Regions from separate parts of the Roseburia sp. OM03-7AC genome, predicted to be linked through region 2. Evidence: riboswitches for the same ligand, from Rfam matches in the RefSeq annotation. Region 2 holds a riboswitch; the other holds the start of a gene.
The links. A riboswitch is a leader RNA that binds a small molecule or an ion and turns the genes downstream of it on or off. The one in region 2 is predicted to bind ZMP and ZTP.
Positions count from the first base shown of each region.

Region 1: linked by a shared signal. The riboswitch ahead of pflB (formate C-acetyltransferase) and the one ahead of DXB39_RS00880 (IMP cyclohydrolase) in region 2 are both predicted to bind ZMP and ZTP.

Region 1 covers NZ_QTZJ01000005.1:65,596-70,465, reverse strand. Annotated here, with positions in the region: gene DXB39_RS10635 (transporter substrate-binding domain-containing protein) at 1-627, shown strand, start outside; gene DXB39_RS10630 (amino acid ABC transporter permease) at 648-1,334, shown strand; gene DXB39_RS10625 (amino acid ABC transporter ATP-binding protein) at 1,324-2,064, shown strand; ZMP/ZTP riboswitch at 2,148-2,227, shown strand; gene pflB (formate C-acetyltransferase) at 2,405-4,657, shown strand; gene pflA (pyruvate formate-lyase-activating protein) at 4,803-4,870, shown strand, end outside.
Region 2 covers NZ_QTZJ01000001.1:168,733-176,805, forward strand. Annotated here, with positions in the region: gene DXB39_RS00850 (cell division FtsA domain-containing protein) at 1-1,919, shown strand, start outside; gene DXB39_RS00855 (MBL fold metallo-hydrolase) at 1,940-2,737, shown strand; gene DXB39_RS00860 (ACT domain-containing protein) at 2,773-3,057, shown strand; gene DXB39_RS00865 (PFL family protein) at 3,162-4,526, shown strand; gene DXB39_RS00870 (glycosyltransferase family protein) at 4,551-5,744, shown strand; ZMP/ZTP riboswitch at 5,787-5,867, shown strand; gene DXB39_RS00880 (IMP cyclohydrolase) at 6,002-6,715, shown strand; gene DXB39_RS00885 (phosphoribosylaminoimidazolecarboxamide formyltransferase) at 6,755-7,933, shown strand.

The DNA.
Region 1 (4,870 bases), on a different contig from region 2:
TACGAGGACGAAGGAAGCACCGTAGAGCGTTACAACAAAGGTTCTGATGCAATCCAGGCATTAAAGACCGGTAAGATCGACTGTGTAATCATCGACAAGCAGCCAGCAGAGGCATTTGTTGAGAAGAATGATGACTTGAAAATCTTAGATGATACCTTTGATGCAGAGGAATATGCAATCTGTATCGCAAAAGATAACACAGATTTAACAGACGAATTCAACAAAGCAATCGAAGAGTTAAAAGCAGACGGAACAATCGATACTATCATCAGCAACTATATTGGTGATGAAACAGGAGAGCATCCATATGAGACTCCGGAGGGAACAGAATATCCAAACGGAAAACTTACCATGGCAACCAATGCACAGTTTGAGCCATACGAATATTATGATGGTGACAACGTAGTTGGTATCGATGCAGATATCGCAAAAGCAATCTGTGACAAGCTTGGTTATGATTTAGAGATTGAAGATATGGAATTTGATGCAATCATCGCAGCAGTATCTTCCGGTAAAGCAGATTTTGGTGCAGCAGGAATGACTGTAACAGAAGACCGTCTTAAGAACATTGACTTTACAGATACTTATGCAACAGCAAGCCAGGTTATTGTAGTAAGAAATAAATAATCGGTATAGGAGGAAAGACCTTGAGCGATTTTTTAAGCAGCTTTCAACAGGATTTTATAGAGAAAGACAGATATCTTTATCTGTTACGTGGCCTTGGCAATACACTGCTTATTGCAGTGCTTGCAGTACTTCTGGGTATTGTGGTTGGATTTTTAGTCGCAATTATCCGTTCCACCCATGATAAACATGGTGGATTAAATGTTTTGAATTTTATATGTAAAGTGTATCTTACCATATGGCGTGGAACCCCTACGATGGTACAGCTTTTGATTATGTACTATATTATTCTGGTTGCACTCGATAATAAGATTGCAGTGGCTGTAATCGCTTTTGGTTTGAATTCGGCTGCCTATGTGGCAGAGATTGTACGTTCCGGAATCATGTCTGTAGACGAAGGACAGTTTGAAGCTGGACGAAGCCTCGGACTGAATTATTCGCAGACCATGCGTCTGATTATTCTGCCACAGGCATTTAAGAATGTACTTCCGGCACTGGCAAATGAGTTTATTACCTTACTGAAAGAGACTTCCATCAGTGGATATATTGCAATCCCGGATCTGACAAAGGGTGGCGATATCATCCGTAGCCAGACCTATGACCCGTTCTTACCATTGTTCGGTGTTGCAATTATCTACCTGATAATCGTTATGATTTTAACGGCTGGTGTACATAAACTGGAAACGAGGTTGAGAACAAATGAGCGATAAGAAGGTATTGATTGAAGTAAAGGATTTGTGTAAATCCTTTGGAAATGTAAATGTATTAAATGGTATCTCCACAGAAATCGCCCAGGGAGAGGTGGTTGCCATCATCGGACCATCCGGTTGTGGTAAATCCACATTCTTACGTTCCTTAAATCTTTTAGAGGAGCCGACTTCCGGTGTGATTACTTTTGAAGGAACAGATATCACGGATAAATCTGTAGACATCAACAAGATGCGTCAGAAGATTGGAATGGTATTCCAGCAGTTCAATCTGTTCCCGAATTATACCGTAAAAGGAAATATCATGCTGGCACCGGTTCAGACCGGACTTATGAATAAGGAAGAGGCCTCTAAGCGTGCGGACGAGCTTTTGATGAGAGTCGGACTGTCTGATAAAGCAGATACCTATCCGGCAATGCTTTCCGGTGGACAGAAACAGCGTATTGCAATTGCAAGAGCACTGGCAATGAATCCGGATGTCATGTTATTTGACGAGCCGACTTCCGCACTGGATCCGGAAATGGTAGGAGAAGTTCTTGAAATTATGAAAGAACTGGCACAGGACGGAATGACTATGGTAGTGGTAACGCACGAAATGGGATTTGCAAGAGAAGTGGCAAGCCGTGTCATGTTTATCAATGAAGGACAGATTCAGGAAGAGAATACACCGGCAGAATTCTTCGCCAATCCACAGAATCCGCGTCTTTGCGACTTCCTTTCCAAAGTATTGTAGGGAAAGAACAGATAAAACGGAAAAAATAGTTGATAAAAAGTTTTCATAAGCTATTGCAATCAGAAAAGAAATAGTCTATGATAAAACCGTTATATGACTGACGGATAAGTGGAAAAACCACATGAAGTATAACGAAAACGAGCCGACCGTCTGGGCGATGAACCTGGAGGACTGGCTCGTTTTCTTGTATTTACATGATGTTTTGTATGATTTTTTGAACATCAAAACGTATTGACAAAAAAATGACAGTCAGTATATACTAACTACAGTTAAACAAGACTAATTCTAATTAGTAACCATTCAGTGTTCATGCTGAGTATATTTTTAGGAGGATATCGCAATGATAGAAATGAAAGAGTGGGATGGATTCGAAGGACGTCTCTGGAAAGAAGAAATCAATGTTCGTCAGTTCATTCAGGACAACTACACTCCATATGATGGAGATGAGAGCTTTTTAGCTGAGCCGACAGATGCAACTAACAAGCTATGGGGGGCACTTCAGAAATTACAGAAAGAAGAGCGTGCTAAGGGCGGCGTTCTTGATATGGAGACAGAGGTTGTAACCGGAATTACAGCTTATGGTCCGGGATATATTGATGAAAGCTTAAAAGATTTAGAGCAGGTAGTTGGTCTTCAGACTGACAAACCATTAAAGAGAGCTTTCATGCCATATGGTGGAATCAAGATGGCTGTTCAGGCATGTGAGACCTACGGTTATGAAGTAAATGATAAATTAAAAGAAATTTTCACCAAGTATCATAAGACACACAATACAGCAGTATTTGATGCTTATACACCGGAAATGATGAAGGTTCGTCATGCTAAGATTTTAACAGGTCTTCCGGATACCTACGGTCGTGGACGTATTGTAGGTGATTACCGCCGTGTAGCATTATACGGACTGGATTACTTAATCGCTGAGAAGAAGAAGGACAAAGCCAACTGCGGATGCGGACAGATGACAGATGATGTCATCCGTTTAAGAGAAGAAATTGCAGAGCAGATTAAATGTCTGGAAGACATGAAGAAACTGGCTGAGATTTACGGATATGATATTTCAAGACCTGCAACCAATGCAAAAGAGGCTGTTCAGTGGTTATACTTCGGATACCTTGCAGCAATCAAGACACAGAACGGTGCAGCGATGTCAGTAGGACGTGTTTCTACTTTCCTTGATATTTATATTAAGAGAGATATGGATAAGGGAATTCTTACCGAGCAGCAGGCTCAGGAGCTGATTGACCATTTCACAATGAAACTTCGTATGGTTAAATTCGCACGTATTCCTTCTTATAACCAGTTATTCTCCGGTGACCCTGTATGGGCAACCCTTGATGTAGCAGGAACAGGTGTAGACGGACGTTCCATGGTAACCAGGACAGACTTCCGTTTCCTTCATACTTTAGAGAATATGGGACCGGCACCGGAACCAAATCTTACTGTATTCTATTCATCCAGACTGCCACAGACCTTCCGTGATTATGCAGCACGTATCTCGATTGAAACAAGCTCAATCCAGTATGAGAACGATGATGCAATGAAACCGGTATGGGGCGATGATTACGCAATCTGCTGCTGTGTATCTGCTACACAGACAGGTAAAGAGATGCAGTTCTTCGGCGCTCGTGCAAACCTTGCAAAATGTCTGCTTTACGCAATCAACGGTGGTGTTGATGAAAAATCAGGCGAGCAGGTAGGACCAAACTACGCACCAATTACAGCTGAATATCTTGACTATGATGAAGTAATGGCAAAATATGACAAGATGATGGACTGGTTAGTAGACATCTATGTAAATACACTGAACCTGATTCAGTATATGCATGATAAATATTACTATGAAGCAGCAGAGCTTTCTCTGATGGATACCGACTTAAAGAGAACTTTTGCAACCGGTATTGCAGGATTTTCACATGTTATCGATTCTCTTTCTGCAATCAAATATGCAAAAGTAAAAGTCGTACGTGATGAGAACGGACTTGCAAAAGACTTCGAAATCGAAGGAGACTTCCCGAAGTACGGAAATGATGATGACCGTGCAGATGAAATCGGAGTATGGCTGCTTAAGACTTTCATGGATAAATTAAAGAAACATCATACTTATCGTGATTCTGAGCCTACAACTTCTATCCTTACCATTACTTCTAACGTGGTATATGGTAAAGCAACCGGAGCTATGCCGGATGGACGTAAAGCCGGCGAACCACTTTCACCGGGAGCTAACCCATCTTACGGTGCAGAGCAGAACGGACTTTTAGCTTCCTTAAACTCTCTGACCAAGCTTCCATATGAGTGGGCATTAGATGGTATTTCCAATACACAGACCATCAATCCTGGCGCACTTGGAAACAACGAGCAGGAAAGAATCGATAACCTTGTAAATGTAATGGACGGATACTTTGATCAGGGTGCACATCATCTGAATGTTAATGTATTTGGCAAAGAAAAGCTTATTGATGCAATGGAGCATCCGGAGAAAGAAGAGTATGCAAACTTCACAATCCGTGTATCCGGCTATGCAGTTAAGTTCATCGACCTGACAAAAGAGCAGCAGCTTGATGTTATTGCCCGTACCTGTCATGAGCGTATGTAATTTAAGACAGTAACCGAACTGCGGGGAGTATACGATTTTCCGCGATTCAGGTAAAGCAGAATGTGCAGGCTTAATGAAAAAAGCCTGCACATTTTTATCACAGGTTGTTAAACATCCGTAAGTATTTTTGTGTATAGGAGGCAATATGAGTGAAATAAAAGGACACATCCATTCTGTAGAAAGCTTTGGTTCGGCAGACGGACCGGGTGTAAG
Region 2 (8,073 bases):
ATACTCTGGATTTACTGGGAGTAGACCATGCCCAGCAGATTTTAAAAGAGAGGAATGATACCCGTTACAAATTTTACTGTGTGGGATATTCCGTTGTAAAATATTATATCAATGATGAAGTCTTTTCCAATATCGAAGGACATAAGGCAGAGAAAATTTCGGAGGATGTTATCGTAACCTTCCTGCCGGAGGACGTTGTAGATGGTCTGTATTCCGCAGTAGGGCAGGCTGGATTAAATGTTGCCAATCTGACTTTGGAGCCTATTGCTGCAATCAACGTAGCAATTCCGGAGGCCTTTCGAATGTTAAATATTGCACTGGTTGATGTGGGAGCCGGAACATCCGACATCTGTATCACCAGAGATGGAAGCATTATTGCATATGGCATGATTCCTTATGCCGGAGATGAGCTGACCGAATTAATTGTACAGCATTATCTGGTGGATTTTAATATGGCAGAACATATGAAGCTGACATCCGGTATGGCGGATGAAGTGGAATTTACCGATATCATGAGCATTACCCATACGATTCCATCCGAAGAAATCTGGGATTTAACCCATGATACGGTAGATAAGATTACTACTGAGGTAGCAGAGAAAATCAAAGAGTTAAATGGTGATAAATCGGTCAGTGCAGCCTTCGTAGTTGGCGGCGGCGGCAAAATCCACGGATTTACGGAAATGCTTGCAGACAAGCTTGAAATTCCAAGAGAGCGTGTGGCATTACGTGGAGAAGAAGTTTTAAAAGAGGTTCATTTTGCACAGGAAGAGATTAAGAAAGACCCATTACTGGTAACACCGATTGGAATCTGTCTTAATTATTATGACCAGAAGAATAATTTCATTATGGTCCGGTTTAACGGAGAACGCTTAAAGCTATATGATAACAGCCATCTTACCATTGTGGACGCTGCATTGCAGGCGGGCTTCCCGAATGAAGCACTGTTCCCAAGACGGGGCAAGGCAGTGGAGTTTACCGTAAATGGAAAGCCGAGAATCGTCCGTGGAGAACCGGGAGAATCAGCCATTGTTAAAGTGGACGGAAGAGTAGTCAGCATCAATACACCACTGGTTCCGAATTCCGAGATTACCATAGAAGCCTCTACCATTGGAAAAGAAGCCGTATCTACGATTGAACAGTTAGATGAATATACATCCTCCACCATTACCTTCCAGGTCAATGGCATCAATATTACCTGCCCGAAATTTGTTCAGGTCAATGGAAGCCTTGAACCTTCTAATTATGTTATTCAGGAAGGGGACGAAATCGAAACCAGAAACTTCTATACCATTGGACAGCTGGCAGAGTTTATGGATGTGCGGATTGATGAAGAAGCCGGAATTATCTTAAATGGAAAACCGGCAGATATGGGATCTCTTTGTTATGAGAACTTTGAAATCGAATGGAGTGCTTCTGCCTATGAAAGCGGTGAACGTCATATTTCCTATGGACAGGCAGACCACAGATTTGATGCCGGACCGGAAGAAGTTTCAACAGAAGAAAGCGCAGACAGTGCAGCTGAAGTTCATGAGACAGAAGCTTCTGTGGCAGCTGAATCTGTGACAGACGAAAATGCTGCGGATGAAAATGCAGCAGATGGCATTCAAACGGCAGGTGCAGAGCCGGCAGTTGAAACGAATACAGATTCTGCAGCAGAAGCAGCAGCCGATGCACCGGTGCAGAAACCGACAGAGCCGGAAAGCAAAGAATTACATATTATTGCAAACAATCAGGAAATTACTTTAAGTGGCAAAGAAGAATATGTATTCGTGGATATTTTTGATTATATTGATTTTGATTTGTCAGCATCCCACGGAAGAGCAATTGTAACTTTAATCAATGGCGTGGATGCCCAGTATACACAGGTATTGCAGGACGGCGATAAAATTGAAGTGTACTGGAAAGAGAATTACTAAATAGAAAGAGACATAAGAAAATGGAATTATGCAGTATTGCAAGTGGAAGCAGTGGAAACTGTATCTACGCAGGAACAGAAAGCAGCCATCTGATGATTGATGCCGGAATCAGTGGAAAGCGCATTGAAGCAGGATTAAACAGTATCGGTTTGAAAACCGCGGAAATGCAGGCACTGCTTGTGACCCACGAACATTCAGATCACATTTCCGGTCTTGGCGTGGTAGCAAGAAAATATGGAATTCCAATCTATGCCACGGCAGAGACCATTGAGGCAGTCAAAGGGATTTCCAGTGTAGGAAAAGTAGATGAGACATTGTTTCATCCTATCGAAGCCGGAGTGGAATTTCAGATTGGAGATATTACGGTGGAGCCGGTATCCATTTCCCATGATGCCGCAAATCCGGTGGCATACATCATGAAACAGTCAGATAAAAAGATGGCGGTCATTACCGATTTAGGGAAATATGACAATTATCTTATAGACAAGCTGCAGGATTTAGATGTATTATTGTTAGAAGCAAATCATGATGTGCGTATGCTTCAGGTGGGCAGTTATCCTTATCCTCTGAAACAGCGGATATTAGGGGACAGAGGACATCTTTCCAATGAGAGCAGTGGACAATTTTTAGGGCAGCTTCTGCATGATAAGTTTAAAAAAGTAGTATTGGGGCATCTGAGCAAGGAAAATAATCTGGCAGAACTGGCATATGAGACAGTGCGCCAGGAAGTAGAACAGGGTGAGAACCCGTACCACGGAAATGATTTTCCAATCCAGGTAGCAAAGCGGGACGAAGTGTCTGAGCTTATCCGGATTTAAGAATATTAAGAAAGCAAAAATAAGAGGAGAACAAAATGGAAAAGACACAGAGCAAGACAATTATTACTGTAGTAGGAAAAGATACTGTAGGAATTATCGCAAAAGTTTGTACTTATTTATCAGAACAGCATATCAATGTACTGGATATTTCACAGACTATCATTGACGGATTCTTCAATATGATGATGATTGTTGATTTAAATACATCCAAAACACCATTTGCTGAGTGTTCTGCAGCACTGGAAAAATTAGGTGAGGAAATCGGTGTTACCATCAAATGTCAGAGAGAAGAAATCTTTGATATGATGCACAGAATTTAATACGACTTACATAAAAGGGAACTGCTGTTGGCAGGTCACTAAGGCGTATCAATGAAAATACAGGAAATGAGCTGCGTAGAAAGGCAGAATATAGGAGACAAAAAATGATTAATATAATGGAAGTAAGCGAAACCAATAAAATGGTGGAGCATGAGAACTTAGATGTCCGTACCATTACCATTGGAATCAGTCTTTTGGATTGTATTGATTCTGATTTAAAGAAGTTAAACGATAACATTTATAAGAAAATTACTACAGTGGCAAAGGATCTGGTATCAGCAGGAAATCAGATTGAGCAGGAATTTGGAATCCCAATCGTAAATAAAAGAATTTCCGTTACACCAATTGCACTGGTTGGCGGGGCAGCCTGCAAGACACCGGAAGATTTTGCAACCATCGCAGATACTATGGATGCAGCAGCCAAAGCAGTAGGAGTAAACCTGATTGGTGGATATTCTGCACTGGTATCCAAGGGAATGACAAAGGCAGATGAGCTTTTAATCCGTTCTATTCCAATGGCACTTTGCCGTACCGAAAGAGTCTGCAGTTCTGTAAATCTTGCATCCACAAAAACCGGAATTAACATGGATGCTGTAAAATTAATGGGAGAGATTCTCTTAGAGGTGGCAGAGCAGTCTAAGGACAGAGATTCTGTAGACTGTATGAAACTGGTTGTATTCTGTAATGCACCGGATGACAACCCGTTTATGGCAGGCGCATTCCATGGTGTAACAGAGGCAGATGCGGTAATCAATGTTGGTGTCAGCGGACCGGGTGTTGTAAAGACTGCATTGGAAAAAGTCCGTGGAGAGAACTTTGAAGTATTATGTGAGACCATCAAGAAGACTGCATTTAAAGTAACCCGTGTAGGTCAGCTTGTAGCACAGGAAGCGTCGAGAATTTTAAATATTCCATTTGGTATTGTAGATTTATCTCTGGCACCAACTCCTGCAATCGGAGACAGTGTAGCAGATATTCTTTGTGAAATTGGTCTGGAATATGCAGGTGCACCGGGAACGACAGCAGCCCTTGCTCTTTTAAATGACCAGGTTAAGAAGGGCGGCGTAATGGCATCTTCTTATGTCGGTGGTTTAAGTGGTGCATTTATTCCGGTCAGCGAAGACCAGGGAATGATTAATGCAGTACAGGCAAATGCCATTACACTGGAGAAATTAGAAGCAATGACCTGTGTATGTTCCGTAGGTCTCGATATGATTGCAATTCCGGGTGATACCAAGGCAACTACCATTTCCGGTATTATTGCAGATGAAATGGCACTTGGAATGATTAACCAGAAGACTACAGCAGCCCGTCTGATTCCGGTAATCGGAAAGGGAGTAGGCGATACTGTAGAATTTGGTGGATTATTCGGCTATGCACCGATTATGCCGGTAAACCAGTATTCCTGTGATGCATTTATCAACCGTGGGGGAAGAATTCCTGCACCAATTCACAGCTTTAAGAACTAGGATTTTTTGAAATGGAGAAAGAAAATGAGTGATATCCGTAAACTTGTGTTTTTTGAACGAGGCGTAGAAACATTAACTTATTTTTCACATGAGATGGCAGCGTCATTTCGCAAGATGGGATATCAGATTTTCTTCTTTGACATTCAGGCAGAATATGCTGACACAAAACGATTAAGCCGCTTTTTAAAAAGTGGCGAGACCGCAGTCATTACCTTTAACTTTATCGGATTAAGCGGAGAGGAGTTCCTGTTGGAGACAGAGTCTCAGTCTGTCTTTGCCAGCAGAAATATTCCGGTCTATTGTATTCTTGTGGACCATCCGTTGTATTATCATAAGCAGCTTGATGAGACAATTCCGAATCTGACTGTGTTCTGCATCGACCGTCAGCATATTTCTTATATGAAACGGTTTTATAAAGGGATTCCCTGTCATTTTTTACCATTGGCAGGGAATTTTCTGATGGATAAGGAAGAACGTATTTCTACAGACTTTATTCCATATGAGAACCGGGAATATGAAGTGGGTTTTATCGCAAACTATGTGCATCTTCCGGCAATTGAAGAGCATTTTACCAGCCAGACGAAGGAATATATTGATTTCTATCATGAGATATTAAATTATCTCCGCCTGCATCCGTCAGAGCCGTTAGATTCTGCCATGGAGCATTTTGTCCGCCGGGAGATTCCGGAAGTAACGGAGCGGGAGCTGATGGCATGCTTTGCAGGAATGCTTTTTTTGGATATGTATAACCGGACTTATTTCCGTGGAGAAACGGTGCGGACATTGGTAGACAATGGAGTACGGGTACATGTTTTTGGCAAAGGGTGGGAGAATCTTAAGGTAAAACATCCGGAGAATCTTATTTTAAACGGAAGGCAGCTTGATTCTGCCGAATGCGTAAAAATCATCCGGAATACCAAGATTGCATTGAATACCATGCCGTGGTTTAAGGATGGAGCCCATGACAGAATTTTTACAGCCATGTTAAATAAAGCAGTATCCCTGACAGATGGCAGCATTTATTTAAAGGAGTGTTTCTGCGATGGAAAAGATCTGGCATTTTATGAGTTAGAGCATCTGGATGCATTGCCGGAACAGGTATTATCCATGCTGGGACATCCGAAGAAAATGAAAGAAATCATAGAATATTCTTATGAACGGGCACTTAAGGAAGATACCTGGGCGAACCGTGCAGAACGTCTGAGAGAGTTCTTATAGGAAGAATTCCTTGACAAGTGTTTTGGAATATGTTTTACTAAATTCAGGTCATATGACTGACGGAACCGTGGGAATAACCACATGAAGTATGACCTGAGAAAGCCGACCGTCTGGGCAGTTAAGCTCGGGATACGTGTCGGTATTTTTTATGCATGCAAACAGGAAAAGTCACAGGAAAAATTCGAAAGAGAAAGAGACTTTGACGAAAGCTGCAGCAACTTTAAAAATTACATGGAGCGTAAGAAGGAGGAACAAAAATGAAGATGACTTCATTAGCAGAAGAACTTGGAAGCACTACTTATCCGGGAAGAGGAATTGTAATTGGAAAGTCGAAGAATGGAAAGTATGCGGTAACTGCTTATTTTATCATGGGAAGAAGCGAGAACAGCCGTAACCGTGTATTTGTTGAGGATGGAGAAGGAATCCGTACCCAGGCATTTGACCCTGCAAAATTAAGTGACCCAAGTCTTATTATTTATGCACCGGTTCGTGTACTGGGCAATAAGACCATTGTAACCAATGGAGACCAGACAGATACCATTTATGAACTGATGGATAAACAGCAGACCTTCGAACAGGCATTAAGAACCAGAGAATTTGAGCCGGACGCACCTAACTATACACCGCGTATTTCCGGAATCATGCATGTAGAAGATGGAAAATACAATTATGCAATGTCTATTTTAAAGAGCAACAATGGTAATCCGGATGCCTGCAACCGTTATACATTTGCTTATGAGAATCCGGTAGCAGGAGAAGGACATTTCATTCATACTTATATGAATGATGGCAATCCATTACCAAGCTTTGAAGGCGAACCGGTACTGGTTGATATCGGAGATGACATTGATGCATTTACCGAGCTGGTATGGAATAACCTGAATGCAGACAATAAGGTATCCTTATTTGTAAGATATATTGATATTGAAACCGGAAAATATGAAAGCCGCATTGTAAACAAGAACAAATAGGATTTTGTGAATAAGATTCGTGCGAGAGAGGAAAATAAAATGAAAGAATTAGAATTAAAATATGGTTGTAACCCAAATCAGAAACCATCCAGAATTTACATGGAAAATGGCGAATTGCCAATCAAAGTATTAAATGGTAAACCAGGTTATATTAACTTCTTAGACGCATTCAATGGCTGGCAGTTAGTAAAAGAATTAAAGAAAGCAACCGGACTTCCGGCAGCCACTTCTTTTAAACATGTTTCTCCGGCAGGTGCAGCAGTGGGACTTCCACTTTCTGAAGTAGAGCGTAAGATTTACTGGGTAGATGACATGGATGTAGAATTTACACCGATTGCCAATGCATATGCAAGAGCAAGAGGCGCTGACCGTATGTCCTCTTTCGGAGATTTCATTTCTCTTTCTGATGTCTGTGATAAAGCAACCGCACTTTTAATTAAAAGAGAAGTATCTGATGGAGTCATTGCACCGGGCTATGATGATGACGCATTAGAAATTTTAAAAGCAAAGAAAAATGGCAATTACAATGTCATTGAAATTGATCCTGACTATATTCCGGACCCAATCGAGCGGAAACAGGTATTTGGCGTTACCTTTGAGCAGGGAAGAAATGAGTTAAATATTGACGAGCATTTCTTTGACAATATTGTAACAGAAAACAAAGAGCTACCGGAATCAGCAAAGAGAGATCTGGCAATTTCCATGATTACTTTAAAATATACACAGTCTAACTCCGTATGTTATGTAAAAGACGGACAGGCAATCGGTATTGGTGCCGGACAGCAGTCCCGTATCCACTGTACCAGATTAGCAGGCTCCAAAGCAGATAACTGGTGGTTACGCCAGTCTCCACAGGTACTGAATCTGCCATTTTTAGATAAAATCCGCAGAGCTGACCGTGATAATGCAATCGACCTTTACATTGGCGAGGATTATATGGACGTACTTGCAGATGGCGAATGGGAGAAGATATTTAAGACCAGACCTGCTGTATTTACGGCAGAAGAAAAACGTGCATGGTTAGATAAGAATACCGGAGTATCTCTTGGCTCTGATGCGTTCTTCCCATTTGGAGATAACATCGAGCGCGCCCACAGAAGTGGCGTGCAGTATGTAGCACAGCCGGGCGGATCTATCCGTGATGACCATGTAATCGAAACCTGTAACAAATATGGTATGGTAATGAGCTTTACCGGAATCCGTCTGTTCCACCACTAAGAGCTGGAAAATCAGATAGGATTTGAAAGATAAGATTTTGTTTTGTGAAAGGACATTTAGTTCCTGCTATAAAATTCCGCAGTTACTAAGCAGTTTGTTTTTCTTTTTGAGATAAAAACAGTCTTTCCAATGTTTGACAA